Regions from separate parts of the Caproicibacterium argilliputei genome, predicted to be linked through region 2. Evidence: predicted binding sites of a transcription regulator. Region 2 holds the regulator's gene; each other region holds the start of a gene.

The links. The regulator HrcA, encoded in region 2, represses chaperone genes, less so after heat shock. The targets are predictions, from matches to a motif close to TGTTAGCACTCNNNNNNNNNGAGTGCTAACA.
Region 1: a site for HrcA is predicted at 1,885-1,915, ahead of PXC00_RS09865 (co-chaperone GroES). Genes of this name have one in related genera too.
Region 3: a site for HrcA is predicted at 4,793-4,823, ahead of clpB (ATP-dependent chaperone ClpB). Genes of this name have one in related genera too.

What each region holds. Positions count from the first base shown of each region.
Region 1 covers NZ_CP135996.1:2,025,836-2,036,135, reverse strand. Annotated here, with positions in the region: gene hpf (ribosome hibernation-promoting factor, HPF/YfiA family) at 1-511, shown strand, start outside; gene PXC00_RS09870 (THUMP domain-containing class I SAM-dependent RNA methyltransferase) at 581-1,738, shown strand; gene PXC00_RS09865 (co-chaperone GroES) at 1,960-2,244, shown strand; gene groL (chaperonin GroEL) at 2,296-3,927, shown strand; gene mraZ (division/cell wall cluster transcriptional repressor MraZ) at 4,242-4,661, shown strand; gene rsmH (16S rRNA (cytosine(1402)-N(4))-methyltransferase RsmH) at 4,677-5,606, shown strand; gene PXC00_RS09845 (hypothetical protein) at 5,710-6,216, shown strand; gene PXC00_RS09840 (penicillin-binding transpeptidase domain-containing protein) at 6,377-8,770, shown strand; gene PXC00_RS09835 (hypothetical protein) at 8,860-9,321, shown strand; gene mraY (phospho-N-acetylmuramoyl-pentapeptide-transferase) at 9,514-10,300, shown strand, end outside.
Region 2 covers NZ_CP135996.1:2,776,203-2,786,502, reverse strand. Annotated here, with positions in the region: gene lepA (translation elongation factor 4) at 1-695, opposite strand, end outside; gene hemW (radical SAM family heme chaperone HemW) at 845-1,987, shown strand; gene hrcA (heat-inducible transcriptional repressor HrcA) at 2,125-3,150, shown strand; gene grpE (nucleotide exchange factor GrpE) at 3,220-3,828, shown strand; gene dnaK (molecular chaperone DnaK) at 3,924-5,789, shown strand; gene dnaJ (molecular chaperone DnaJ) at 6,011-7,153, shown strand; gene greA (transcription elongation factor GreA) at 7,329-7,796, shown strand; gene lysS (lysine--tRNA ligase) at 7,939-9,438, shown strand; gene PXC00_RS13410 (hypothetical protein) at 9,443-10,099, shown strand; gene PXC00_RS13405 (Crp/Fnr family transcriptional regulator) at 10,147-10,300, opposite strand, start outside.
Region 3 covers NZ_CP135996.1:1,210,292-1,220,591, reverse strand. Annotated here, with positions in the region: gene PXC00_RS05850 (PHP domain-containing protein) at 1-47, opposite strand, end outside; gene PXC00_RS05845 (ABC transporter permease subunit) at 160-981, opposite strand; gene PXC00_RS05840 (ABC transporter ATP-binding protein) at 978-1,886, opposite strand; gene clpB (ATP-dependent chaperone ClpB) at 2,032-4,644, opposite strand; gene PXC00_RS05830 (hypothetical protein) at 5,015-5,152, opposite strand; gene PXC00_RS05825 (hypothetical protein) at 5,178-6,005, opposite strand; gene PXC00_RS05820 (ABC transporter ATP-binding protein) at 5,999-6,697, opposite strand; gene PXC00_RS05815 (GntR family transcriptional regulator) at 6,697-7,077, opposite strand; gene PXC00_RS05810 (esterase/lipase family protein) at 7,296-8,630, shown strand; gene PXC00_RS05805 (HD domain-containing protein) at 8,698-9,297, opposite strand; gene PXC00_RS05800 (hypothetical protein) at 9,509-9,658, shown strand; gene PXC00_RS05795 (hypothetical protein) at 9,734-10,282, opposite strand.

The DNA.
Region 1 (10,300 bases), 750 kb from region 2:
CAATCTGCGTGAAAACTTTAAGGAACTCGCACGCAAAAAGCTTTCCCGCTTTGACAGAATCTTTAACGAAAACGCCTCTGCCAAAGTGGTCGTCACCGTGGAGCGCAACCGCCAAACCGTGGAAATCACCATTGTCAGTGACGGCATGATTTTCCGCGGCGAGGCTGCCGACCCGGAGATGAACAACGCGCTGGATCAGGTGATCAGCGTACTTGGGCGGCAGATTCGCAAGAACAAGGCAAAGCTGGACAAACAGATTCATTCCACCGCGCTGGATCAGTATGTGCAGCAGTATGTGAATGCCACGGAAGAGCCGGAGGAAGAATATAAAGTTGTGCGTACCAAGCATTTCATAGTCAAACCAATGAGTGTGAATGAAGCAATTCTGCAGATGAATTTGCTGGAGCATCAGTTCTTTATGTTCCGCAATGAGGAAACGGAAGAAATCAATGTCGTTTACCGCCGCCGGCAGGGCAACTACGGGCTGCTGGAGCCGGAGGAAAACGACTGAAAAACAAAAAACGTTTGACTTGCAGAGGCCGGGCCGTACCGGCCTCTCTTGCTGTGTACAGGAGGAACTATGGAAGATTTCAAACTGGCGGCTCCCTGCCTAATGGGAGTCGAGGGACTGGTCGCACAGGAGTTGCGGGAGATGGATGCTCGCGGCGTGGAGGCACAGAACGGTCGTGTGCTGTTTGACGGAACGCCGCAGATGCTCGCACGCGCCAATTTATGCTCCCGCTTTGCGGAGCGGATTCAGGTGTTGGTGGGCACCTTCCCCGCGCACACGTTTGACCAGCTTTTTGAACAGGTAAAGGCACTGCCGTGGGAGCGCTGGATTGGAAAAAACGATGCGTTTCCGGTGAAGGGGCGTTCTCTTTCCTCGCAGCTGCACAGCATTCCGGACTGCCAGAAAATTATTAAAAAAGCCATTGTGGAGCGGCTGCGGCAAAAGTACCGTCTGAGCTGGTTCGCGGAAAGCGGAAATTTGTACCAGGTGCAGTTTCTGATTTTGAAAGACCAGGTCAGCGTGATGCTGGACACCTCCGGCGCGGGTCTGCACAAGCGCGGCTACCGCCAGAACGCGGCGGAAGCACCCATTAAGGAAACCCTGGCGGCGGCGCTGGCAGCACTTTCCCGCGTGCGTACGGATGCCAATCTGTACGACCCATGCTGCGGCTCCGGCACGATTCTGATTGAGTCGGCGATGTATGCCATGCACATGGCGCCAGGGTTGCAGCGCCGCTTTTCCGCGCAGTTTTGGCCGCAGGTGCCGGAAGATCTCTGGAAGCGTGAAAAGGACCGCGCGCTGAGTCTGGTGCTGCGGGACGCTGCTTTTCAAGGGCGCGGCAGCGACATCGACGGCGCGGCGGTGGATTTGACCTTGGACAACGCCCGCAAGGCCGGTGTGATTTCTCACATCAAGGCAGTGAAGGCGGACCTTGCGGATTTTGCGCCGGATACCGAGCACGGCTGTGTCATCTGCAACCCGCCTTACGGAGAGCGGCTGCTGGACCTCAAGCAGGCGGAGGAGCTGTACCGTACGATGGGCAGGGTGTTTCCGGCGCGGCGCGGCTGGAACTACACGGTCATCAGCCCAGACGAAACGTTTGAGGAGTGCTTTGGCCGCCGTGCCGACAAGCGCCGCAAACTTTATAACGGTATGATTAAGTGCCAGACTTATATGTTTTACCGCGCGGCACCTGCCGCGCACCCAAACAGCAGCGCAGATGCATGAAAAAAGAACCGAAATAGCACTCCAGAATTTGGAGTGCTATTTTCATTCTTTTGAGGAATTATAGCGTGCCTAAATGTAAATAATTTATGAAATCAGCAGATTTTCAAAAAAACCTCTTGATTTTTCAGAAAAAGCAGGTAAAATAAGATTAGCACTCAAGAACAAAGAGTGCTAAAACAAATAGCGAATTATTCAACATATCTAAAGGAGGACGTATTTCAATGACAATCAAACCTTTGTCCGACAGAATCCTGATTAAAATGGAAGCACCCGAAGAAACCACACAGAGCGGTATTCTGCTGACCGGAAATGCGAAAGAGAAGCCGCAGGTTGCGGCTGTCGTTGCAGTTGGCCCCGGCGGTTTGGTGGACGGCAAAGAAGTCAAGATGACCGTGAAAGTCGGTGACCGTGTGCTGACCAGCAAATATTCCGGCACCGAAGTAAAGATGGACGGCGAAGAGTACACCATTGTTCGTCAGTCCGATGTCCTTGCAGTCGTTGAGTAATCAAATAATCGGCAGCGCATCTGCGCATTGAAATAACTGGAGGTATTCATCATGGCGAAACAGATCATTTATGGGGAAGACGCACGCAAGGCACTCATGAAGGGCGTCGACCAGCTTTCTGATACCGTAAAAATCACGCTTGGGCCCAAGGGCCGCAACGTGGTTCTGGATAAAAAGTACGGCGCTCCGCTCATCACCAACGATGGTGTTACCATTGCCAAGGAAATTGAGTTGGAAGATCCTTTCGAGAACATGGGTGCGCAGCTCGTCAAGGAAGTTGCCACCAAGACCAATGATGTTGCGGGCGACGGTACTACCACCGCAACCGTGCTGGCACAGGCGCTTATCCGTGAGGGCATGAAGAATGTCACTGCGGGTGCAAACCCGATGGCGGTGCGCCACGGGATGCAGGAGGCTGTTGATACGGCAGTCGAGGCCATTAAAAACAACAGCAAGACCGTCAGTGGCAAAGAGGATATTGCACGTGTTGCAACCGTTTCTTCCTCCAATGCGTTTGTGGGCGACCTGATTGCGGATGCAATGGAAAAGGTTACAAATGACGGCGTTATCACGATTGAAGAGTCTAAGACAGCAGAGACTTACAGCGAAGTTGTGGAAGGCATGATGTTTGACCGCGGCTATGTTTCCCCTTACTTGGTCACGGATACAGACAAGATGATCTGCGAGCTGGACGGTCCGTACATCATCATTACCGATAAGAAGATTTCCGCATTCCAGGAAATTTTGCCGCTGCTCGAGAAAATCGTCAATACCGGCAAGAAGTTCCTGATTATTGCGGACGATATTGAGGGTGATGCGCTGACCAACCTGCTGCTTAACAAGCTGCGCGGTACCCTGAACTTCGGCGCGGTCAAGGCACCGGGCTTCGGCGACCGCCGCAAGGAAATGCTGCAGGATATCGCAACTCTGACCGGCGGCAAGGTCATCACTGCTGACCTCGGTCTGGAGTTCAAGGACGTTGAACTGGATATGCTCGGCCGTGCGCGTCAGGTGAAGATTGACAAGGAAAACACCATCATTGTGGACGGCAACGGCGACAAGGAAGAAATCAAGGCCCGCACTGCACAGATCCGTGCGCAGATTGAGGAAACCACCTCTGACTTTGACCGTGAAAAGCTGCAGGAACGCCTGGCAAAACTCGCCGGCGGCGTAGCAGTCATCAAAGTCGGCGCTGCAACCGAAATCGAAATGAAAGAGAAGAAGATGCGCATTGAAGATGCACTCAACTCCACCAAAGCAGCGGTGGAAGAGGGCATTGTTGCCGGCGGCGGCACCGCATTGGTTAATACGATCTCTGCAGTGGAAAAGCTGCTGGAAAATAAAGAGGGCGATGAAAAAACCGGCATTGCCATCGTTCTGAAGGCACTCGAAGAGCCGATCCGCCAGATTGCTGCCAACGCAGGCGTAGAGGGTTCCGTGATTCTGGAACATATTAAGAATGCCGGCAAGGCAAACTACGGCTATAACGCTGCAACCGGTGAGTATGGCGATATGATTGATTTCGGCGTTGTAGACCCGACCAAGGTTACACGTTCTGCCCTGCAAAACGCTGCTTCTGTTGCGGAAACCGTTTTGACCACAGAGTCTTTGGTTGCCGATAAGCCGGAGCCGCAGGCGCCGGCCGCACCAGCTGCTGACCCGGGCATGGGCGGTATGTACTGATTCGGAAAAATCGGTCTGAAAATTAAAAAAGGAACTGTTGCACACATCCGAAAGGTGCTGTGCCGCAGTTCCTTTTTTGTATTTACCAACCTGCTGAAAAAGTTAGAAAAAACGTATACTTTTGATAAAGAAACCGTTTCTTGTTGAACATACTAAGAGAAAATGAAGCAGCAGTAAAAAAGTTTACATAATTTATAAAAAACCATTGCATTCAAAACAGATATCGCTTATAATAAATGCATTAGTGGTGAAAGGTGGTGGGAAGTGGCACACCATTATGCGTGTGTGGCACGCTTCCCACAAAGTCGAAAATTATGTTGATTGGCGAATACCAACATAATATTGACGCCAAAGGGCGTGTGATTGTGCCTTCCAAATTCCGTGAGGATTTGGGAGAGCATTTCTATATCGCAAAAGGTCTGGATCACTGCTTGTTCGTTTTTTCTCCGAAAGAATGGGACAGGCTGCAGGAAAAGGTGCGTGCCATGCCCATCAGCAAAGCGCGCGGTCTGCAGCGTTTCTTCTTTTCCGGCGCGGCAGAGGTGCTTCCGGACAAGCAGGGGCGCATTCTCATTCCACAGATTCTGCGCGACCATGCTAATCTGGCTAAGGACGTTACTTTCATCGGCGCTTCGAGCCGCGCGGAAATCTGGAACACCGCGGCGTGGAATGCGTTCAATGAAAACCTGACCGAAGACAGTATCGCGGAGGCCATGGACGAACTGGAACTGTAAACTATGGAGGTCTGCATGGAATTTCAGCATATTCCCGTCTTATTCCATGAAACGATTGAAAGTCTGGCGATTGTGCCGGATGGTCGATATATTGACGGTACAGCGGGCGGCGGCGGTCACAGCCAGGCAATTTTAGACGGGCTGACCGGCAGTGGGCGGCTGCTTTCCATTGACCAAGATCCCGATGCAGTTGCCGTGTGCCGGGCACGGTTTGCGGGCAATCCGCACAGCTTGGTTCGGCGTGGAAACTTTTCCAACCTGCTAGAGCTGGCGCGCAGCGAGGATTTGCTGCCGGTAAACGGTGTTTTGCTGGACATCGGTGTTTCCTCCCACCAACTGGACGACCCGGAGCGCGGCTTTTCGTTTCATCAGGACGCACCGCTGGATATGCGTATGAGTCAGGAAGGCTCCAGTGCAAAAGATTTAGTTAACACCCTTTCCTGGCAGGAACTTGCAGACATTCTGCGCAAATACGGGGAGGAGCGCTTCGCCGCACGGATTGCACAGGGCATTGTCCGGGCACGCGCGGAAGCGCCGGTGGAAACTACCGGACAGCTGGCGGAAATTGTCAAAGCCAATGTGCCCGCCGCCGTGCGCCGCAAGCCGGGGCACCCGGCACGGCAGACCTTTCAGGCACTGCGCATCGCGGTGAACGGCGAATTGGACGCTTTGCAGGCGGGGTTGGCGGCGGCATTTGACGCACTTGCGCCGGGTGGTCGGTTGTGTGTGATTACTTTTCACTCTTTGGAGGACCGTATTGTGAAGCACCAGATGGCACAGTGGTGTCAGGGCTGCACCTGCCCACCGGACTTTCCAGTGTGCGTCTGCGGCAAAAAGCCTCGCGCTTCTCTGCTGTACCACAAGGGCTTGGCGCCCAGTGCGGAAGAACTGGAGCGCAATCCGCGCAGCAGGAGTGCCCGGCTGCGAGTGTGTACAAAGTTGTAACGACTCTTACAAAAGGGTTACAATGTTAACATTTGGTTCATAATTTGAGTACGTTAACTGTGGTAATATAAAAGAAATTGATGAATGGGAGATGGTGACCGCAATGCATAGTGGCGAAGCGTATGACTTTTCGATGTTTGAAGAGCGCGCAAACAGGCAGCTGCGGGAGGAACCCGCTGCGGCAGCTAAAAACAATATGCTGACCATGCCGGAAGATTCCAGTCAAAAGCAAGCGAAAGTGCGTTTGCACAAACATCCGGTGCGGGCAGCTGCCTGCTGCGCTGGGCTTGCAATGATGCTTGTGGTGCTGTCTACCTTCGTTTACGGGCAGGTGCAGCTTTCCGAGCTGGCGGTGGAAATCAGCAATGCCAACAGTACGCTGAGTGAGCAGCAGAGCCTGTACACCCAGCTGCGTATGCAGAACGATGCGCGGCAGTCGCTGACCACGATTGAGACAGAGGCAAAGCAAAAGCTGGGGATGCGGAAAATCGACTCCAGCCAGATGGAAACAGTTGAAATGAACAGTTCTGACAAAGCGCAGGTTCTGCAGAAAACCAGCGGCGGTTTTCTGACACAGCTTTGGAATCGGATTTGTGATTTACTGTCATAAGCATTCTCTTCTTGGCATAGAAGTAAGAGAATACAGGAGCTGAAATCGGCAGCTCCGCTGCGGAAATGGGGGAGAGTTAAGAAGCTTTTTTCTTAACTCTTTTTTTCGTAAAAACCGCGGCATACCGTTCGATTTTTAACAAAAAGCAGGAGGGAAGCCGATGGCAAAAGGCACAACATCTAAAATGTGGCGGCGCACTACCATCATTTTGATATTGCTGATTGTGGCTGGATTCGGAACTGTTGTGTTCAGCCTGATTAAACTGCAGCTGATTAACGGCGAAAGCTTGAAGTCGCAGGCCGTGGAAAACCAGCTGAAAGACACAACAATTGTTGCACAGCGCGGCACCATTTACGACAGCAACATGAAAGTGCTTGCGCAGAGCGCAACGGTTTGGAAGGTGGTCCTGGCACCGGCACAGCTGTACAGCGACAGCACCGCGCAGATGACAGCTGAGCAGAAAGCGGAGCACCAGAAGGTAATCGAAAGCCAGAAAAACGCGATTGCCGAGTGCCTGCACCAGGCAGTCGGTTTGGACCAGAAAACGGTGTTGAACATCCTGAACACCAAGAAAAATTCCTACTGGGAAGTCGCTGCCACCAAAGTGGAAACAGATGCAAAGAATAAGATTCTCGATTATGAGGAGAAGTACTATCAATCGACCGGGAAAAAATACAGTATTTCCGGCGTGATCAGCTTGGTCGAGGATTACAAGCGCTACTATCCTTACGGTGACTTTGCCAGCCAGGTGTTGGGCTTTACGAACAACGACGGAACCGGTGTGGAAGGTCTGGAGGCGGAGTACAACAGCCGGCTTGCTGGGGTAAACGGCCGGATTATTGCCGCCAAAAGCGCAACGCAGACGGATATGCCGTTCCAATATCAGCAGAAGATTAAGGCGCAGGACGGCTCTTCTTTAGTGCTGACGATCGACGAAGTGGTGCAGCATACGCTGGAAAAATATCTGGAAGAGGGCGCGGAGCTCAATAAAGTCGGCAACCGCGCGTGCGGCATTCTGATGAATGTCAAAACCGGAGAAATTCTGGGCATGGCAACCCGCGGCGGGTTTGACAGTTCAGATATTCTGGCAGAAAGCGTGGCGCAGACCGGCGACTTTGACCCGAACAATCCGCGCGTACTGACTGATGCGGAAAAAGCGAGCATTGCCAAGCTGCCGAAAGACCAGCAGAGCGCTGCAACGCTCGCCGCTTTACAGCAAAAGTGGAGAAACAAATGCGTCAGTGACACATATATGCCAGGCTCCGTCTTTAAGATGGTGACGGCCTCCATGGGGCTGGAAGAAGGCATTGTTACAGAGAGCACGCCCTTTTACGACCCCGGCTATATCGACGTGGAAGGCACCCGAATCCACTGCTGGAAGAGCGGCGGCCACGGGGCAGAAACGTTCGAACAGGCAGTTATGAATTCCTGCAACCCGCAGTTTGCCTATTTGGGATTGAAACTGGGCAATCGCACCTTTTTCAAATACTTTGAGGCGTTTGGTTTTACCAAAGCGACCGGCATTGACCTGCCGGGTGAGCCGACAAACTACAGCTACTACAAAGCAGAGGACCTCAATAAGGTTTCTCTGGCGGTTGAGGCGTTTGGTCAGAACTTTAAAATCACACCGGTACAGATGATTACCGCCTGTGCGGCGGTTGCCAACGGCGGTTATCTGGTGCAGCCGCACATTGTCAAGCAGATCATTGATTCTGAGGGCAATATTGTGCAGACCACATCAACCACCACCAAGCGGCAGGTGATTTCCACCGATACCAGCAAGCGTGTTGCTGCAATGCTGGAGAAAGACGCTGTTGCGGGTACGGCGGTTAACGGTTACGTTCCCGGATACCGTGTTGCCGGCAAAACCGGTACCAGTGAAAAAATTGATAAGGATAATAAATACAAAGCAAAAGTCAAAAACGGCGAAGAAAAGAAGTACTATATTGCTTCTTATTGCGGTTTTGCGCCAGCTGACGACCCGCAGTACGCGCTGCTGGTGTTCTGTGATGAGCCGAACGGTGCAAGCTACTACGGCAACGCTGTTTCCGGCCCGATTTTCAATAAAGTTATGCGTGAGGTTCTGCCGTACCTCGGCGTAGAGCCGAAGTATACAACAGAGGAGCAGCAGCAACTGGATGTTAAAACACCGGATGTGACGGGCAAGAGCCTGCAGCAGGCAAAATCTGCGGTTTCTTCCGCAACCGGTGAGCTGAAAATTCGGATTTACGGCGACGGTGATACGGTGGTTTCTCAGCTGCCGGCGGCCGGTTCCAATATTCCGCGTCAAGGCACCGTTGCAGTGTTTACAAACAGCGACAGCCAGAGCGAAACCGTGGAGGTTCCGAATTTCGTTGGGGACGGCACTAACTCCATCAGCATGGTGGAAAGCCTTGCGGCAGACGCCGGCCTGAACATTTCCATTTCCGGTGTTTCTACCGGCAACAGTACAACAACCGCAGTTGCAACTACGCAGAGCGTCGATGCCGGGCAGAAAGTAACGCCCGGTACGGTGATTGACGTGACCTTTGCGGAGCAGGGCGACTCGGGTTGATGAAATTCGCGCGCGCACTGCAGTACACTATAACAGAAGGGCGCCTTCTGCTGGGCAGTGCGCGCGTTTTTTGACAGGGAGGCGGCTGTATGACCGGTTCAAGTATTGTTGTGGAAAACCAGAAGATTGCAGAGCTGCTCAACCGGCTTTTGCAGGACTGCGGCAGGGACACCCTGCGGGCAGTCCCGCCCGGGCAGGAATCTGCTCAGGGGCTGCTGCTTGCAGACTGCGCGGAAGTTTTGCGCCTGGCGCGGGATTTTCCGGCCTGTCTGGCGGCGTACCCGCTGCGCCAAGATGCGCGGCTTGCGGGGAAAAAGCTGACTACGTATTCGCTGCAGAACGATGCTGCGGATTACACCGCCCGCGGGCTGCATACCACTGCAGAGGGATACACTGCGTTTGAAATTGTCGGGGTCGGCTGCATTGGGCGGGTGCGGTTGCGCCGACCGCCGCGCGGCGAGGAAGAAACGATTCTTGCCGCCGCCTCCGCGGCGGTGGTGTGCGGCGCGCCCTTTGCACAGGTACTGGCATCGCTGCAGCGCATCTTCTAACGCGGTTTTGCCGCAAGGGTTGCGTACAGTTTGCTGCTGCTGGAATTTGTGCTATAATACGAAAGTCAAACGCGCCTGCCGCAGCGGCGGGCGGTGTGCTGCAAAAAAACGGCTGCGGCTGCCGGAAAGCCGCATACGCCGGTTCTTTTGGCGGGGGCATTGTGCCTCAAAATCGGAGGGTGAAAGAGAGTCATGGACGTGATAGCAATTATTCTGGCGGCTGCCGTCGCCTTTGCGGTGACAGCATTGCTGGGCAAATGGATGGTGCCGTTTCTGCACAAAATCAACTTTGGGCAGACCATTCGTGAGGTCGGGCCGAAGTGGCATCAAAAGAAAAACGGAACCCCGACCATGGGCGGCTTTCAATTTATCATCGGCATTTTGCTGGCACTGGCCGCGGCGCTTCCGCTGACGCTGACCGGAAGCAAAACGCTGAGCGACGACATGGCGGGCACGCGGGTCATCGGCGGCTACTTGCTGGCGCTGGCGTTCGGCGGCATCGGCTTTCTGGACGATTACATCAAGGTGGTCAAAAAGCGCAACCTGGGGTTGACTGTGCTGCAGAAGCTGGCTCTGCAGTGTGTGGCGGCAGGCGGATATCTTTTTGCGCTGAAACTGGGCGGTATGTCGTCTGTCACCATGATTCCGTTTGCGGGGCCGGTGGATTTTGGCATTTGGTTCTGGATTGTCGCATTCCTCGGAATTATCGGCATTGTCAATGCGGTCAACTTCACAGATGGCATTGACGGCCTAAATGGCTCGGTGACGTTTTTTGTGTCGGTATTTTTCATGATCATTGCCGGTATGCTCAAATGTGCCGGCATGGGCGTTTTGGCGGCTGCCTGCGCAGGCGGCTGCTTGGGGTTTCTGGTTTGGAATTTTTACCCCGCAAAAGTGTTTATGGGCGACACAGGCTCCCTGTTTCTGGGCGGCATGGTCTGCGCCATGGGATTTGGACTGAACCTGCCGATTCTTATTC
Region 2 (10,300 bases):
GTGGACATCATGTGGATGGTGTCGCCGGTGTGCACCATGCCCTGCACAATGCGCACGTGCGCGATGACGCCCTTGTAAGCATCGTAATAGGAGTCAAAGATCAGCGCTTGCAGCGGTGCGGTGCTGTCGCCCTGCGGTGGCGGAATCAGGTGGACAATCTGTTCCATCACAGCGGGAATGTTTAAGCCGGTTTTGGCGCTGATGCAAGGGGCATCCTGCGCGGGAATGCCGATGACGTCTTCAATTTCCTTTTTGACGCGGTCGGGGTCGGCGCTGGGCAGGTCAATTTTATTGATGACCGGCACAACTTCCAGCCCGGCATCCGCCGCCAGATAGGTGTTTGCCAGCGTCTGTGCCTCGATGCCCTGACTGGCGTCCACCACCAGCACAGCGCCTTCGCAGGCGGCCAGCGAGCGGCTGACCTCGTAATTAAAGTCAACGTGACCGGGCGTGTCAATTAAATTAAAAACATAGTCCAAGCCGTCCTTTGCGGTATAGACGAGCGTGACCGCGTGTGCTTTAATGGTAATGCCGCGTTCACGCTCCAAATCCATGTCGTCCAGAATCTGATTTTCCATCTCGCGCAGGGGCACGGACTTTGTCTGCTCCAGAATGCGGTCCGCCAGCGTGGACTTGCCGTGGTCAATATGTGCGATGATGCTGAAGTTCCGGATCCGTTCACGTGGAATCTGCAAATTTTGTTTCCCCTTTCTTGTGCGGGTTTCCAGAGAAGAACCGTTTCGATTGCCTTTAGTATACCATAAAGAAAGAAAATGCAAAAGAGAGAAAACGCACAGGCGCGGCGGGTGGGCGCGAATTTTTTTGAAAGCAGGTGTTTATTAGGATGGAACCGGTGGGACTCTATATCCATGTGCCGTTTTGTGACGGAAAATGTCCGTACTGCGACTTTTTCTCGCTGCGCGGCAGCGAGAAAACCATGGATGAATATACAGAATGTATTGTTAGAGAACTAAAAAAATACAAAAAGGAATATCCGGCTTTGCAGGCAGATACCCTGTACTTCGGCGGCGGCACGCCGAGCCTGCTGGGTGCGCGGCGGCTTTGCCGGATTTTGACGGTGGCAAAGGAAGCTTTTGGTTTGGAAAATGCGGAGATTACGCTCGAAGCGAATCCGGACAAATCCTTAAAGGAACTGTTCGGGCAGGTTCGGCAGGCGGGTGTCAACCGCATTTCCCTGGGGCTGCAGAGTGCCGATGAGCGAGAGCTGCACACATTGGGCAGGCAGCATACGGCGCAGCAGGCAGCGCAGGCGGTTGCCGACGCACGCGATGCGGGCATTGCAAAGGTTTCGCTGGACTTAATGCTGGCGGTGCCGGGGCAGACCCGGCAGAGCCTGCGCAACAGCATTCGCTTTTGTCTGGAGGCGGGGGTTACCCATCTGTCCGCATATTTGCTGCGGGTGGAGGAGCGCACGGCATTCTGGCAGCAGCGGCAGACTTTGTGCCTGCCCGACGAGGAAGAGTCCGCCCGGCTGTACGAATCTGCCTGTGCACAGCTGGAGGCCGGTGGTCTGCGGCAGTATGAAATCAGCAATTTTGCAGTTCCGGGGTGCGAAAGCAGGCACAACCTGAAGTACTGGAACCTGCAGCCGTACCTGGGATTCGGTCCGGCTGCACATTCCTATTTTTTGGGACGGCGCTTTTACCGGACGCGCTCCCTGCGCGCGTTTCTGAACGGAGAGGAGCCGCTGCCGGAAACGGACGAGGAGATTCCCGCGGGTTCCTTTACGGAGTATGCCATGCTGCGCCTGCGGCTGACAGAAGGGCTGACGGAAGCAGGCTGCCGTGCTTGCTTTGGCAGCGGGATTCCTGAAGAAGTTCGGCGCGCCGCCCGGCGGTATGAAGCGGCAGGGCTGACACGGACGGGGCCGGCAGGCATTCAGCTTACAACGCAGGGATTTTTGGTCAGCAGCGCGCTGCTGGCGGAACTGCTGTTTAGCGATGGAAACGGGCAGGAACTGGCGTGAAACGTGCCGGAGAAGGCGCAAATTCATAATGTATTTACAATTATCCTATTGACAGCAGGGCAAAGTAATGGTACATTAGTAACTGTAGTTAGCACTCAACTTGATAGAGTGCTAACCGCAAAAGGGAGGCGAGGATATTGGAGCTGACGCCACGCAAGCAGAAGATTCTGCAGGCTGTTATTGAGCTTTACACCGTTTCCGGTGAGCCGGTGGGCAGCAAGGCATTATGCGACTGCCTGGACTTCTCCGTATCCAGTGCCACCGTCCGAAACGAAATGAGCGACCTGGCTGCCATGGGGCTGCTGGACCAGCCGCACACCTCTGCCGGGCGGGTGCCCAGCGAACGCGGCTACCGGCTGTATCTGGATGAGCTGATGATACCGGCGCCGGTTACGCCGGAAGAACGGCACTTTATCGATGCGCTGCTGCTGCCCAGTGCGTATGACCCCGAAAAGCTGCTGGACGGTGTGGCGCGCACACTGGCGGGGCTGACACACATGGCGGCGGTGACCACCACACCGAGTGGCAGCGGCGCCTCTGTGGCGGGCATTCAGTTTGTGCAGACCAGCCGGCGCACCGCGATGGTTATTCTGATGACCAGCTCCGGCACCATGCACAGCCGTGTGTTCCACTGCGACTTTGAGCTGACGCCGGAAATCCTGCGAGTGTTTTTCCGCGTGTTTAACGAAAGTCTGGCAGGGCGTCCGGTGCGCAGCATCACCCCTGCCTGTATTCAGACCATGGGCGCGGGCATGGGGGAAGCGGCGCTGCTGATGAGCAGTGCGCTGATGGCACTGCAGGATGTCGCCCGTGAGGCAATGGGCAGCGATGTGCGCATGGACGGGCAGACCAACCTGCTTTTTTTCCCGGAGTTCAATGCCGAAAACCTGCGCCGCATTATGCGGTACCTTTCCCGCCCGCAGGAGGTTTACCGCCTGCTGGAGCGCGCGGGTACACGGGTTTACATTGGGCAGGAAAGCGGCGTGCCCGCCCTGCGCGATGCGGGGCTGCTTGTTGCGCACTACGCGGTGCGCGGGCAGGACGCCGGTGCCATTGCCGTGCTGGGGCCGATACGGATGGATTACCCGAAGCTCACCGGCAGCCTGGAGTACCTGGCGCGCAGCGTGGGTCGCATGCTGACAGAGTTGATTGACCTGCAGTAGCGGGCGGCGCGAAATGACTTGGTTTATAAGCGATTTTGCTTACGATAGATGACTAGGAAAGGGGTAAACGTGAATTTGAATACCGAAGAAAAGAAAGAAACAGAAAGCACGCAGCAGACGCCCGCAGAAGAAAAGCAGGAACAGGCCGTGCCGGAAACGAAAGAGCCCCAGAACCCGTCCAAAGCGGACAAAAAAGAAAAAAAGGCAAAGAAAAAGACACAGGAAGATGCCCTGAAGGCTGATTTGGAAACCGCCAAAGCTGAGGCAGCCAAACAGAAAGACCTGCTGCTGCGCACCGCGGCGGAGTATGACAACTTCCGCAAGCGGACGGAGCGCGAAAAAAGCGCACTGTATGCGGGTGCAACCGCAGACGCGGTGCAGGAGTTCCTGCCGGTGGCAGACAATCTGGAGCGGGCGCTCAGCCAGCCGGACTGCTCTGTGGAAGACCTGCGCAAGGGCATTGAAATGGTGCAGAAGCAGATGGACGACGCCCTCGAAAAACTCGGCGTCGAGCCAATGGGCAAGGAAGGTGAACCGTTTGACGCGCAGCTGCACAATGCCGTTTCGCACATAGAAAGTGAGGAACTTGGTGAAAATGTAATTGCGCAGGTGTACCAGAAGGGCTACCGGATGGGCAGCAAAGTGGTGCGCCACGCCATGGTGCAGGTCGCCAATTAGCGGCGCTGCCTGAAAATCATCTACAGCCTGCCGCAAGGCAGTTTTCCACATAAATTTTGAATAGTTTATCTGAAAATAAAACGGAGGTAAGAACTATGAGCAAAACTATTGGGATTGACCTTGGCACAACCAACTCCTGCGTGGCGGTCATTGAGGGCGGCGAGCCGGTCGTAATCGCCAATGCAGAGGGCGCACGCACAACACCGTCTGTTGTGGCTTTCAAGAAAGACGGCGAGCGCATTGTCGGTCAGGCCGCAAAACGCCAGGCTATCGCGAACCCGGAACGCACCGTGATTTCCATTAAGCGCGAGATGGGCTCCGACTTCAAAGTGAAGATTGACGACAAGCAGTACACGCCGCAGGAAATCAGCGCTATGATTCTGCAGAAGCTGAAGGCGGACGCAGAGGCATATCTGGGCGAGCCGGTCAGCAGCGCAGTCATTACGGTTCCGGCATACTTTACGGACTCACAGCGCCAGGCGACTAAGGACGCGGGCAAGATTGCGGGGCTTGATGTTAAGCGGATTATCAACGAGCCGACCGCCGCGGCACTTTCTTACGGGATTGACAAGGGCGAAGAGCAGAAGGTTATGGTTTATGACCTTGGCGGCGGCACCTTTGATGTTTCCATCATTGAGATGGGCGACGGCGTGCAGGAAGTTTTGGCAACCGCAGGCAACAACCGCCTGGGCGGCGACGACTTTGACAAGCGCGTTATGGACTGGATGGTCAGCGAGTTTAAAAAGGAAAACGGCATTGACCTTTCCGGCGACAAGATGGCAGTACAGCGCCTGAAGGAAGCGGCGGAAAAGGCGAAAATCGAGCTTTCCGGCATGACCAGCACGCAGATTAACTTGCCGTTTATCACTGCGGACGCGACCGGCCCGAAGCATTTGGACCTGACGCTGACCCGTGCGAAGTTTGACGAGCTGACCGCAGATTTGGTCGAAAAGACCATGGGCCCGGTACAGCAGGCCATGAAGGACGCAGGGCTTTCTTTCAATGAAATCAACAAGGTGCTGATGGTCGGCGGTTCTTCCCGTATTCCGGCTGTGCAGGACGCAGTAAAAAAGGCAACCGGCAAAGATCCGTTTAAGGGTATCAACCCGGACGAATGTGTGGCCATCGGCGCGGCGCTGCAGGCAGGCGTTCTGGGCGGCGAAGTCGAAGGACTGCTGCTGCTGGACGTGACGCCGCTTTCGCTGGGCGTTGAAACCATGGGCGGCGTTATGACCAAGGTTATCGAGCGCAACACGACCATCCCGACCAAGAAGAGCCAGGTGTTCTCCACTGCGGCAGACGGCCAGACTCAGGTGGAAATCAATGTCCTGCAGGGCGAGCGCGAATTTGCCCGCGACAACAAGCAACTCGGCATCTTTAAGCTGGACGGCATTGCCCCGGCACCGCGCGGAATCCCCCAGATTGAGGTTTCCTTTGATATCGACGCCAACGGCATTGTCAATGTTTCCGCAAAGGATATGGGCACCGGCAAGGAGCAGCACATCACGATTTCCTCTTCTTCCAACATGAGCAAGGATGATATCGACAAGGCTGTGAAGGAAGCTGAAAAATTTGCCGCAGAGGATAAACAGCGCCGCGAGGAAGTGGACGCGAAGAACAGCGCGGAGCAGATGGTTTACACAGCGGAGAAGTTGATTTCCGACAGCGGCGACAAGATTGACGCCGCCGACAAGAGCGAACTGGAAACCAAGATTAACGCAGTGAAGGAAGCCAATAAGGGCGAAAATCTGGAGGACATTAAGGCGAAGAGCGACGAACTGCAGAAGACGATGTTCTCTATCAGCGAGAAGCTTTACAAGGCAAACGCCCCGCAGGGGGCAGCGCCGGGAGCCGCACCGAACGGCGCGCCGACAGGCGGTCAAACCACGGATGCAAACGGCAACCCGGTTTATGATGCCGAGTACAAAGATGTGGACGATAAAAAAGACGATAAGAAATAAGACCTGATTCATGCAGGACGTACGGCAGGGGCTTCTTTTGAGGCCCCTGTTGTCCTATTAAAAAGGAAAAGCGGGTGCGGCCTCGTGCTGACTTGCGCGTGGCTTCCGCTTGACTTTCCCGAAAAACACTAGTATTCTTTAAAAATGTCCGGCAGCGCTGCCGTGTGTGGAAAATACAATGCAAATGAAAATAGAAATCGTGTCCTGCGAGGAGGAATTTTATGGCGGACAAAAGGGATTACTATGAAGTAATGGGCGTGCCGAAGAATGCCTCGGAGGATGAAATCAAGAAGGCATACCGAAAGCTTGCCAAAAAATATCACCCCGATCTGCATCCCGGTGACAAAGTCGCCGAGGAAAAGTTTAAGGAGCTGAACGAAGCGTACGAAGTGCTGTCTGACAAAGAGAAACGCACCCGGTACGACCAGTTCGGTCATGCGGGCGTCGACCCGAACTTCGGCGGCGGCGCCGCCGGTGGGAACCCCTTTGGCGTTGACATGGATTTTGGCGACATATTCGATTCCTTTTTCGGCGGAAATCCGTTTGGCGGGCGGCATTCCAGCCCGAATGCGCCACGCCGCGGTTCAGATGTGGAGGCGGCGCTGGTCATTGAATTTGAGGAAGCCGCCAAAGGCTGCCGCAAAACGGTTGCCTATGAAAAAGTGGAAGCTTGCCCGGACTGTCACGGTTCCGGTGCCAAAGCGGGCACCAGTGTGAAAACCTGCCCGGCCTGCGGCGGCTCCGGCCAGGTGCGGGTGACCCAGAATACCTTTATGGGTGTGGTGCAGACTACCCGTCCCTGCGACCGCTGCGGCGGCACCGGCAAAGTGATTGAAACACCGTGTCCCACCTGTCGAGGAAGCGGTCACCTGCGCAAAAAGCGCACCATCGAAATCAATGTGCCTGCCGGTATTGATGACAGGCAGATTCTGAATGTTTCTGGACAGGGCAATGCCGGAACCAACGGCGGCCCCGCCGGTGACCTGCACCTGTTGGTGAATGTACGCCCGCACCCGCTGTTTGAGCGTAAAGGAAACGATATTTGGTGTGATATGCCGATTACCTTTATGCAGGCGGCGCTGGGCGGCGAAGTGATTGTTCCGACGCTGGACGGCAAGGTGAGCTACGAAGTACGCGAGGGCACGCAGCCCGGCGATATCTTCAAACTGAAAGGTAAGGGCGTGACCAAGCTTTCCGGCCGCGGCCGCGGCGACCAGTATGTGCGCATGGTGCTTGAAGTGCCGAAAAATCTGACAGTGAAGCAAAAAGAGCTGCTCAAAAAATTTGAGGACAGCACCAGCGAGAAAAATTACCAAAAACGCAAAGGATTTTTTGAAAAGCTGAAAAAGAAGTTCGGGGACTGAGCACAGCCCGAACGGCGTAAAGCCGTACCAGAGGAAATTCCGGTGCGGCTTTTGTTTTGCCAAAAAACTGCCGGCAGGCGGTGTGGCGGTATATTGACATTGGCAGAGCAGTTTATTATAATAATAAAGTATATCTAAATGCGGGAGCTGTACTCCCTGAAAAGGTGGTAAAACCATGCAGAAGCAAACCGTTTTAACCAAAGAAGGCCTTGAAAAGCTCGAAAAAGAACTGGAAGAATTAAAAGGTGTTAAACGGAAAGAAGTAGCGGAAAAAATCAAAGTGGCTTTGGGCTATGGCGACCTTTCCGAGAACAGTGAATATGACGAAGCGAAAAACGAGCAGGCAATTCTGGAAGCGCGCATTGCGGATGTGGAGGCCATGCTCAAAGACGTAAAAATCATTGATGAAAATGAGCTGGGCAGCGCGCACGTCCACATCGGCTCGACCGTGCGGGTGAAAGCGGACGGTAAGGAACTGCAGCTGAAAATTGTGGGCAGCAGCGAGGCAGACCCGATGGTTGGCTGCATCAGTGACGAAAGTGCGGTCGGCGCGGCCTTGCTGGGGCACGCACCGGGCGACCAGGTTGAAATTACGGTTCCGGCGGGCACGAAGCTTTACGAAGTTGTTGAAATTGTGAAATAAACGGCAACCCTTTTTTGAAGACAGACTGCGCCGGACGGGGCGGTGTGCGGAAAGCCCGTGCCGGTGCGGCTGTTTTGCTGTTTTTGTACGGGGTATTTTCAGGAATAGACGGTCTGCGTTTTTTAGGAGGAAATCATTTTTTATGAACGAAAAGAAGGAAAATCAGGCACAGCCTGAACAGGACCTGGGCGAACAGCAGCGAATCCGCCGGGAAAAGCTTGCAGCTCTGCGCGAAGCGGGCAAGGATCCGTTTGTGGTAACCACTTGGCCGCAGGACAGCTTTGCACAGGGTGTCCGCGATAACTTTGAAGCCCTGGAGGGCAAGGATGTCTGCATTGCAGGGCGGATGATGAGCCGCCGCGTGATGGGCAAGGCGAGCTTTCTGGATGTGGCGGACAAAACCGGCCGGATTCAGGTCTACTTTCGGATTGACGAGGTGGGCGAGGAAGTTTACAAGGAATTTAAAGCTTACTGGGATGTCGGCGATATTATCGGCATAAAAGGGCACGTGTTCCGCACCAAGCGCGGGGAAATCAGCGTGAAGGCAACGGGCGCGCAGCTTCTGAGTAAAAGCCTGCTGCCGCTGCCGGAAAAGTTTCATGGACTTACCAACACAGACACGCGCTACCGCCAGCGGTACCTGGACTTGATTGTGAATCCCGAGGTGCGGGATACCTTTGTCAAGCGCAGCAAAATTATCACGGAAATTCGCCGCTTTCTGGATGGTGAGCAGTTCTTGGAAGTAGAAACACCAGTGTTGCACACCGTCGCGGGCGGCGCGGCGGCACGCCCGTTTGTGACCCACCACAATACGCTGGATATGGATCTGTACCTGCGCATTGCGCTGGAGCTGTACCTCAAGCGGCTGATTGTTGGCGGCTTTGAGCGTGTGTATGAGATTGGCCGGGTGTTCCGCAACGAAGGAATGGACACCCGCCACAATCCGGAGTTTACGATGCTGGAGTTGTACCAGGCCTACACCGACATTCACGGGATGATGGATTTGACGGAGAATCTGATTCGCACGGTTGCCACCAACGTACTGGGAACCACGAAGGTGACCGTGCATGGTGTGGATATCGACTTTGCGCAGCCCTTTGCACGCGTGAGCATGAAGGATGCGGTCAAGCAATATGCCGGTGTGGATTTTGACACATTCCAGTCTTTGGACGAAGCGCGCGCCTGTGCGAAGGAGCACCATCTGCAGGTGGAAGAACGGCACAAGATGGGCGACATCATGAATTTGTTCTTTGACGAGTACTGTGAGGACAAGCTGGTACAGCCGACGTTCCTGACCGGCCACCCGACGGATATTTCTCCGCTGGCAAAGAAAGACCCGCGCGACCCGCGTTACACGGAGCGGTTTGAACTGTTTATCTGCGGCGTGGAGCACGCGAACGCGTTTTCCGAGCTGAACGACCCGATTGACCAGCGCGAGCGGTTTGAAGCACAGGCGGCCGCCAAAGCCGCCGGCGATGACGAGGCCTGCGATGTGGATGAGGACTTTCTCACCGCGCTGGAGTACGGAATGCCGCCCACCGGCGGGCTTGGCATTGGAGTTGACCGCTTAGTTATGACGCTGACCGGCGCGGAAGCAATCCGCGATGTACTGCTGTTCCCAACCATGAAGCCGAAGGAGTGAGTCCATGGCACGCGAAGGATATCTGGTTCATGAGGGAGAGGAAACCATTCACAGCGACAAGCTGAAGCGCACACCGCTGACGCCGAAGGAAAAACGACAGAATTTTTGGTACTATCACAAGTGGCATGTGCTCATTGGAATTGTGGCAGCAATTCTTTTGGGATTTATCATCTATGATGCCATGTCCAAAGTGGAGCCGGATTACGAAATCGGCTTGATTACGGAATATGATGTGCCGGATAATGTGGTGCAGGATATGGAAAGCAAGCTTGCACTGGGCGCAAAAGACCGCAACGGCGACGGCAAGGTTGTGGTGCAGGTGAGCAACTATGCGTTGGGCGGCGACACGACAAATGCGCAGGTGACTGCGGCGAACGTAACGCGCCTGATGGGCGATTTTACCACTTACAGTGATATGCTGTTTATCTGCGACAGTAAGGGCTATGCGTATATCCAGAAGCAGGATGGGTGGGATACCTCTAATGTGAAATTACCGATGCCGAAGGTGATGACCTACGACGGGTACAGCTTTACCGTGAATCTGCGTGCACTGGATAAGGACAGCGATAAGAAATACACCCAACATAAAGAATACTGGGATGCAAGCAAAGAAATCTATGAGAATGCCATGAGCGCGAAAAGCAGTACCAAAACATCCTAAAAAGACCGGACAGTCCGCGGACTGTCCGGTCTTTGATATATAGAGGGTTACTCCTGCGCATAAGCGGCGAGGGCGGCGGGATTGGTTAAGGTGACACTGCGGTACTGCAGTGTCAGCCAGCCCCTTTGCGCAAATATATGCAGGACGCGGTTCACCGTGATTCGCGTGACACCGACCAGATTGCCCAGCTCTTCCTGAGAA
Region 3 (10,300 bases), 1.3 Mb from region 2:
AATGTGCCATCTGACATTTTTGTGTGGCAATGCAAATCCGCCGCCAAAAAAAGACCTCCTCTTTTCCTTATACCAAATCATTCTATCTTATTATAGAACAAAACGGCATGGGAATCAACCTGAGTGACAGCGCAGGTATGCGAAAACGGTTCATTTTTGTCAGCGCAGCAATTTTTCCGGTGTAAAATGCGCGGAGGTGATTTTCCAGATAACACAGTCCACCGCACCAATCAGCAGACCAAGCAGCAGGTAATGCAGCACAGTTAGGCGGAATGTTCCCGTAAACTGCCCTACATACAAAAGAATCAGTGGCAGCAGGACATAGCCACAAATCTGTACCGATTCCATAAAGCTGTGGCTGCGCCCCGACACCAGCACCATAAACAGCACCCCAAACAAAATCAGTGCCGGCGAAAGCAAAAACACCATGGGCAGCCAGATGGGATCTGCCAAAAAAGCCGTTACCCCCAGCAGAATATCGCCAATGGACATGACGATGGCATACAAAACAAAGGAAAGCAGGGACACCAAAGCGGAAAGGCCCACACATCCCAGCACTTTCGAGTTAAAAATCTCTCTGGTAGTCAGCGGTGTCAGAAAAAGCGTTTCAATCGTTCCGCGCTCTTTTTCCCCGACAAAACTGCTGGCTGCTGTGACGCACGCGGTCATCAGCGGCACAATCAGGTACAGCATGGGCGCAAGGCAATCCGAATAAATGTAAAACAGGGACTGCCGGTCATTCATATAACTCTGCTTTTCCGAAAGCAGAGTGCGCATTTGCTCCATGCCGGACACACTGGAAGCCGGCAGCAGGTTGGCAAGCACCATAAACAAAATGGGAAGCAGCACCACAAACACAAGCGGTACAACGACCAGCATGGAACGCACCACAGGATTGTACCACATTTCCCGAAAATCTTTCTTAATCAAGACCATCTGGCGCCCATTCAGCAGGCGGCGCAGGAATTTCGGCAGTTTCACAATGATCTCTCCTTTCCCAACAGTGCCATGTATGCATCCGCCAGCGTAGGCCTGCACAGTCTGGCTTCATAGATATCGTGCCCCTCTGCCACGGCGCGCCGCAGCAATTCCGGCATCTCCTCCTCCTGCTCAATTTCCTTTTCCCAAAAATCGTCGGCACCCTGCGTAAAGCCGCCCAAGGCATCCTGCGGCGGCAGACGGAACCCGGCGCGGATTCGGCAGCCCGCTTTGCGGCACAGTACCTCCAGCGTACCGCCGGCAATCAGACTGCCCTTGCTCAAAATTCCGTATTCGGTGCAAAGTTGCTGGGCATACAGAAAGTGGTGCGTGCAGAGGAAAACCGTGACGCCCTCTTTTTTGACCAAACCGGAAATCACGCCGACCATGGCCTCTGCACCCTCTGTGTCCAACCCCACCGTCGGTTCGTCCAGCAGCAACACCCTGGGGTGCGTCATAAGCGCCCTTGCCAAAGAAAGGCGCTGCAGCATGCCAGTGGGAAATTCGCTGACCGGCAGATCCCGCGCCTGCCAGATGCCAAGCTCTTTCATCAGTTCCGCTGTGCGGGTCTGCGCGTCCGTATTTTTCATGCCCGCCGCTTCGCCGAAAAACGCCAGATTTTCCTGCCCGGTCATACAGGCATACATCCGGGCTGACGGCGTGACCACACCGCACACCTTGTGCAGGCGCGCTGACTTTTTCATAGGGTTAACCCCTAAAATTTCGCTGTAACCGCTTGTCGGTGTCAGCAGCCCTGCCAGTAGTTTGACCGCTGTGGTCTTTCCTGCACCGTTCCCACCAAGCAGCGCAAACGCCGCCCCCTCGGGAACGGTTATGCTCAGTGTATCCAGTGCATTTGCCCTGCCGTCAAACGACTTAGTCAGTCTTTCCGTAAATATTGCATCCATCCGCCTTCTCCTGGCCTCCAGTTCCGCATTCTGTGCGATAATCAGTGTCTTATTAAAAGCATACCTGATTTTCAGATTTTGTCAATAAAGATTCTGTAAAGAAAAAGACGGGAAGCAAGCCGATTCTGCTTCCCGTCTTCTGCTGTTACACTTCCGCGTTATAAACTGTGCCTGCTGTCAACTGCTTGCCGTCATAATCAATGCGAATGGTTGAGCGCGGCGCAAGGTCGCCCGCAATCATTTTTTTTGCAATCAGAGTTTCCACTTTCGACTGCAGAAAACGTTTCAGCGGACGCGCGCCGTACACCGGGTCGTAACCCTGCTCCACCACATAGGCACGGGCGGCATCGGTCAGCCCCACATCCAGCTCGCGGTCTGCCAGCCTGCGGCGCAAAGACGCAATCTGCAGGTCGACAATTTGGTTAATCTCAGCTTTCCCAAGCGGCTTATAGAATACAATTTCATCCAAACGGTTCAGAAACTCCGGACGGAACTGCACACGCAGCTGCGCCTGCACCTGCTTGCGGGCTTCCTCGCTGATGGTACCATCCGGCTGAATCCCCTCCAGAATCTGCTGCGAACCTAAGTTGGAGGTCAAAATCAGAATCGTGTTTTTAAAATCCACCGTGCGCCCCTGACTGTCGGTAATGCGGCCGTCATCCAGCACCTGCAGCAGAATATTAAACACATCCGGATGCGCCTTTTCGACTTCGTCAAACAGCACCACACTGTAGGGCTTGCGGCGAACCGCTTCGGTCAGCTGGCCGCCCTCTTCGTACCCGACATACCCCGGAGGCGCACCGATTAAGCGCGATACACTGTACTTCTCCATATATTCCGACATATCAATCCGCACCATGCTGCGCTCATCGTCAAACAGCGTCTGCGCAAGCGCTTTTGCCAGTTCGGTTTTACCCACGCCGGTCGGGCCGAGGAACAGGAACGAACCGATGGGACGGTTCGGGTCCTGAATGCCCGCGCGCGAACGCAGAATGGCTTCGCTGACTTTCTGCACCGCTTCGTCCTGCCCAATCACACGCTGATGCAGCGTTTCCGGCAGACGCAGCAGTTTGCCGCGTTCGCCCTCCATCAAGCGGCTGACCGGAATGCCCGTCCAGCGCCCGACAATGCGTGCCACTTCTTCCTCATCCACACGGTCGCGCAGCAGCTGATGGTCGTTTTTCTCCGCCTGCTGCTCCGCTTCCTCCAGCGCTTTCTGCATCTGCGGCAGTTTGCCGTACTTGAGTTCCGCTGCTTTGTTCAGGTCATAATCACGCTGTGCCTGCTCGATTTCCGCGTTGCAGTGTTCTATATCTGAGCGAAGCTTCTGTACGGCCTCAATATCCTGCTTTTCGTTTTCCCACTGCGCCTTCATTTCCTTGAAACGTTCGCGCAGCTCCGCCAGTTCTTTCTGCAAATCCACCAGATGCTGCTGGCTGAGGCGGTCGTCCTCTTTTTTCAGCGCAGCCTCTTCGATTTCCAACTGCATGATTTTACGCGACACATCATCCAGTTCGCTCGGCATAGAGTCAATTTCCGTACGGACAGTGGCGCAAGCCTCATCTACCAGGTCAATCGCTTTGTCCGGCAGAAAGCGGTCGGAAATGTACCGATTGGAAAGCGTTGCGGCGGCAATCAGTGCCTGGTCGGTAATCTTAACACCATGGAACACCTCATACCGTTCTTTTAAGCCGCGCAGGATAGACACCGTGTCTTCCACGCTCGGCTCATCCACCATCACCGGCTGAAAGCGGCGTTCCAAGGCGGCATCCTTTTCGATGTACTGGTGATATTCATTAAGGGTGGTTGCGCCGATGCAGTGCAGCTCGCCACGCGCCAGCATGGGCTTGAGCAGATTGCCGGCGTCCATGCTGCCCTCTGTTTTTCCCGCGCCGACAATAGTGTGCAACTCATCGATAAACAAAATGACGCGGCCTTCTGACTTTTTCACTTCGTTGAGCACTGCCTTAAAACGTTCCTCAAACTCGCCGCGGTACTTTGCGCCAGCCACCAATGCGCCCATGTCAAGCGAATACAACTTGTGGTCTTTGAGGTTGTTCGGCACATCGCCTCGCACGATTCGCTGCGCAAGCCCTTCCGCAATGGCGGTTTTGCCGACACCCGGTTCGCCAATGAGCACCGGGTTATTTTTGGTTTTCCGGGACAAAATCCGAATGGTGTCGCGGATTTCAGAGTCGCGGCCGATGACCGGGTCAAGCTTTTGTTCACGTGCCGCCTGCACCAGATCGGTCGCATACTTGGAAAGCGCGTCGTAGGTTTCTTCCGGGCTGTCGCTGGTCACACGCGTGTTGCCGCGCACACTGGAAAGCACCCCCAGAAACCGACTCTCGGTAATGCCGAAGTCACGGAACAGCTTTTTCAGTGTATCGTCTGCCTTGCGCAGCAAGCCGATAAACAGATGTTCTACGGAAACATACTCATCACTCATCCGCTTGGCGGCAGACTCCGCTTCGGTCAGTGCGGTGTCCACATCATGGGAAATGTAAATCTGTCCCGGCTCGCGGCCCGGCCCGGAAACGCCGGGAATTTTTTCAATCGCACCGTCCACCGCGTTCAGAAACGCCTGTGCGTCCACGTTTAACTTTTTCAGCAGCTGCGGAATCAGGCCGTTTTCCTGTGTCAGCAGTGCGCTGAGCAGGTGCGCCTGCTCAATCTGCATATTGTCATGCGAAAGCGCCAGACTCTGCGCGCGCTGCACGGCATCCAATGATTTTTGTGTGAAATTTTGTGCATTCATGGTATCTCACTCCTTCAAAAGAAGCAGCTTCAAAAGCGCTAAACGGCGCCGGAACAGCTTCGCTGCGGAAGCTTTCCTTTGGTGTACAGGAGTTAGTATATCCAGAGTTTGTGAACACATCATGTCCAAAAAATGTACAGATATAGAACTTTAGCACTCTTTTAAAAAGAGTGCTAAAGTTAGTGTACTGGCGTTCTTGAAACACCCTTATGCAATTTTTAAATCCAGATCTCCGGCATTGATTTGCGCACGAATCTCCTGCGAAAAGCCACCGCTTACCCTTGCAAAAACCCGCTTGGACAGCGGTTTATCCGTACCCTGCGTTGCAAAATCGGTCTTCCGTGTACCTGCATTGGCCACGCCCCGAAAATCAAATTTGCTGTCTGGCGCCATGGAGCAGGGACAGCTGCCCCAGCTTCGCTTTCAGCAGAAGAACCGTACCAAAAAGGAAACACAGAGGCAACCCGACTGCATAGTACCAGAGCGTATCAAAAAACACGGTTTTCATGTGTACGGCCTCCCTTTCCCACTGTTTACTCCAAATTCAGGTGGTTTTTCATGATGGACTGCGTAACGGCAAAGTACAGCACACTGAACAGTATCATATAAGCAGAAACGCACGCCATAACAATGTCAGCCACGAATGCGCTGCCGTCCTGTTGCACGTTCAAGGCATGGAAAAACTGCGTCATTCCGCTGCTCTCCGGCAGAGCAGAAATCTGAGAAATTACCCAGATAAGCAGAACCACATGCACTACGCCAAACGCGATGATCATTCCCACGCTGATCGCGCGGTGATGCTTAGGCAGCAGACTGCCGATGCTCAGGGACGCGCAAATCCACAGTTCCAGAAAAACAACGCCGACAACCACCGTGGCAATTCCCATCAAAGTTGTACCAATATATGCCGAATGCTCCCCCAACCAAGAAAAATCCAGCCGATACCAATTCGGCGCAAGATGCCCGACCTCGCCGCCGAGAATCAGCAGGCTCAGCAGGGAAACCAACGTGGTCACAATACCCCACACCGCACTGATGATGACTTTGCTCCAAATCAGCTTTGCCGGCGTAACAGGCAGTGTGTGCATCAAGTAGCCCTCATCCTTAAAAAGGTTGTCGTAATAAAAACGCATACAGATTAAAACGGTAAAAAGGTTAACGCCAAACAGAGCTAGACAATACAGCACGACAAAAATCCCCTGTGCCACACGCAGCGGGTCAAAATTTCCGCCATTCGCCAGCCGGTTGCACGCTGCGTCAAAAATTGCAGCCAAAACTGCCAGCGCCAAAACAATAATATACAGAACGCCAAAACCGCGGGAAGTGGCTTTCAGGTCATACTTAATCAGTTTCTTCAGCATTTGAATACCTCCCGGAAGTAAGCGTCCACGCTGGCGCCCTCATGCTCCCGAATCTCATCTACGGAAGCGTGCAGCACCAGACTGCCGTTGCTAATAAAAATGACTTCATCCAAGACAGACTCGACATCTGCAATCAAGTGCGTACTAATCAGCACGGTGGCATTTTCATTGTAGTTGTTGATAATCGTGTGCAGGATGTAATCCCGCGCGGCAGGGTCCACACCGCCGATTGGCTCATCCAGCAGGTAAAGCTGTGCGCTGCGGCTCATGACTAAAATCAGCTGCACCTTTTCTTTGGTACCCTTGCTCATGGTGCGCAGGCGATCTGCCGTATTTACATGCAGGCGCTGCAACATATCCAGCGCTTTTGCCTTATCAAAATCATCATAAAAATCACTGAACATATCCAGCAGATCCTTCACGCACATCCAGTTGCTGAGATAGGTTCGCTCCGGCAGATAAGAAACAATTTTTTTAGTTTCCGGTCCCGGAAGCATATCGTTGATAGTCAGCACACCGGAACTAGGTGTGAGCAGGCCGTTGCACAGCTTAATCAAAGTGGTTTTGCCGCTGCCGTTTGGCCCCAGCAGGCCCACAATACGCCCACGCTCGACAGTCAAGTCTACGCCGCGCAGCGCTTCTTTTCCAGCGTAATTTTTGCAAAGACCGCTGCACTGTAAAATCGGTTCCATCAAATCTCCCCCTCTTCCTGGTCGTATTCAGCCGTCTGCACCAAATGGACACTTTCTTCTTTTGAGAAGCCCAAGCGGGCCATTTGTGTCAGAAAATCGCTGATCACATTTTGCGCCAAGCTCGCCTTCAGTTCCATAATCTTCTGCTCCTCCTGTGTAACAAATCTGCCGCTGGTACGCTGCGGAAAAATCAGCCCCTCCGTTTCAAGCTGCGCCAGAGCGCGCTGCATGGTGTTGGGATTCACAGCCGCCTCTGCTGCCAGATCCCGCACACTGGGCAGCTTGCTGCCCGCCGGATAAAGCCCCGACACAATGCGCAGTTTGACCTGCTCGACCAACTGTGCGTAAATGGGACGGTCTGACGATAGACTCCATGCCATTGCGCCGCCTCCTTTATTTCGTTGTATTGTTGTACTAATATCTTAATACAATAATACATAGTTTCTTTCCCTTTGTCAAGGGCTCCGCACAAAAAGTTTTTCGATTTTTTTGAAAATCATGCGAAAACTTTACACATCCTCAAAATTGTATATTTACTATATCAAGCCAATATTTATAATAAAATATAAGACAAGCATTTGCAAAGGAGGATAATATAATGATGAACATTTACAGATTGAAAAAGCCTATTTGCCTGCTGCTGGCTTTTACGCTCAGCGCAAGCCTCACGCTTGCGGCGCCTGCCAGCGCCGCATCCCCACAGGCGACAGCCGCCGCAAGCGAAGAAATCGCATCCGGCAATACCTACCCCATTGTACTGGTGCACGGGCTGTTCGGCTGGGGAAACGACGAGATTGCGCGCTCCAACTATTGGGGCGGTCAGAACAGCCTGCGGCAGCTGTTGGAGGAAAAGGGATACACGGTTTACACGCCCTCGATCGGGCCGGTGGCGAGCAACTGGGATCGCGCCTGCGAACTGTATGCCTACCTCGTCGGCGGAACGGTCGATTACGGCGCAGCACACGCACAGAAGTACGGACACGCAAGGTATGGCAGAACCTTTGCCGGTGTTCTGCCACAACTGAATGACCTAAAAAGCACCGTAAAAGTGCACTTGGTTGGGCACAGCATGGGCGGTGAAACCATTCGGATGCTGGCACAGCTGTTGGAAAATGGCGACACGGCAGAGCGTTCTTCCGGCGCAGCATCAATCAGTCCGCTTTTCACAGGAAAATGCCGCCATTGGATTGCAAGCATTACAACCATTGCCACCCCACACGACGGCAGCCAATACGACGATACCCAGTACAAGCTGGAGCCGCTGCTGCACCGCTACGTTGCCGCACTGGCCGCACTGACCGGCACCAATCTCAATGACACAAACCTGGGCTTGGACTTTAAGCTTGACCAATGGGGGCTGGAACGTCAGCCGGGAGAATCCTACAAAAGCTACTTGAAACGCGTGACTGAAAGCGGCTTGTGGAACAAAACCAAAGATCTGAGCGTTTATGACCTGGATACCGACGGAGCCGCTGTGCTGAATGCTTATGCCAAAGCACAGAAAGATATTTATTACTTCTCCATCGCCTGCTCCGACACATATGCTTCCACATTGGCGCCGCATAATTATCTGCCCTATGCAAACATGACGCCGCTGCTGCTGAGAAGTTCCCTGTATATGGGGCAGCACGTTAACTACGCATACGGTCATATAACCATTGACAGTTCCTGGTGGGAAAACGACGGCATTGTCAGCGTCCGCTCTGCAATTCGTCCGCACAGCGGTTCTTCTGACCTTTACAACGAATCTTACGGCACCGCGCAGGATGGTACATACGTTTTTAAGACCGGCACGGCAAAGGGAACATGGAACTTTATAGAAAAAATTACACATACAGATCATCTTAATATCGTGGCACAGTCGGAAAACAAAACCTACTTGCAGGGGAAATTCTATCAGCTTGCTAAAATGCTCAAAAGTATCCCCGCCTAAAACACAATGCGGCTCCGGCACGCTTGTTCATAAGCTGCCGGAGCCGCATTTTTTTACTCTCGTTTTTCTACTTTGCTGGATGGTGTCCGTTCGGCACAGCCGATGTTCCGTTTTCATGCAGATAGGTACTCTCGAAATCTGCCAAATGCAGCTTCACCGCAAGCGGATATTTTTGATATGCCTGCGAAATTGCCGTGCAGCCACCGCGCGCGGCATCGTCAAAACCGCCCATATGCCAGCGGATAGCCATCGCCTCACTGGTTTTCAAGCGTAGGAAGCGTTCAATCAGGAAGACGGATTTTTCACCGTGCCCATAAGGAAACTGGTCGTCAATTGAGTAGTACGGGCGCTGCTCCCACTTTCCGGTTTCCTCATTTTTTACGTTGCGGACGCTCTGCTTATAAAAATTCGCTTTGCAGACATCGTGCAGAAGCCCACAGATTGCGAAGCTTTCTTCGCTGTCGGTTTCTGGCTCAAACCAACGCAGCATCGTCTGGTATACGCTGATGCTGTGCTGCACCAAGCCGCTTTCACACGCGCAGTGATACCGGGTGCTCGCCGGTGCTGTAAAGAAATCCGTGTGCTGCAGCCACTCCAAAAGCTCCCTTGCACCGGCTCTGTGAATCTTCTGATTAAAAATTTCGATAAATTCATCCTGATATGCCATTCTGCTTTTGCTCCTTCCCTACTATGCCGTTTATTATAGCATATCTTGCCCTGCGAAGGTAGCGGATTCTGCTTGCTACCATGCACGGTTGTTTGAAAAACCGCACGGAGCCTATATGTTTCGCATATAATATCCCGGAATCAGACATAAAACTTGGCTCGTAAAGCGAATTCCCATTTGCTTTCCTGCGCTTAGGAGAATCAACATGAATGTGTATCCTTATAACAATGGAACAAACGACCCACCGCTAAATGCAGTCGATATCGCACTGCTGGTTGGCACAACGACCGACGTTCCGTATGACGACCTTACTGAACTTGCCAACAGCAACAGCGTCGCCACAATCGACGATCAGCGATAGGTTTCCGTTCCGCCAAAAAACTTCTTTATCACCGGTTAGTCCGCTGTGCAGACTGCCGGAAATAAAGAGGTTTTTTTATTTGCTGACACTTGTACTTGCCTGCACAAAGCAGCCTTCCAGAATTTGTGCGTTGCTTGCTTTCCCTTCCAGTGGTAACATGATTGCAAAGAAGATTACATATTTGTAACCTGCTAAAAATTTTGAAAAGGAGACAACGACCATGCATTTTAAACTGTTCGCGATTCTCGCATCCTTGCTCGCCAGCCTAATTGCCGGCGGCACCGCCCTTTCGCAGTCTGCAGAACAACCAGCTGCGTCAGTTGCCAGTTCTGCCGCAGCCCAAACAAGCACCTCCTCCTGCACGGAGGTCCTGCCAGCTTCCAAATCCGCTTCTTCGAAAGCAGCAAGTACGTCTTCTGCGTCTGCTGCTTCCAACTCTGCCAGCTCTAAAGAATCGGTTTCTTCTAACTGCCCGCTGACCTCAAAACCCGCCAAGCCCAGCAGCACACCAAGCAGCAACTCCCGCCCGTCGTCAGCAGCAGCCAGTGCTTCCTCTTCTGCAAGCAGTGTCTCCCATACAGATTCCTCCTCTGCTTCCAGCGCAGCATCCTCCCAGACTTCCACAACAGGTTACGCTGCCTT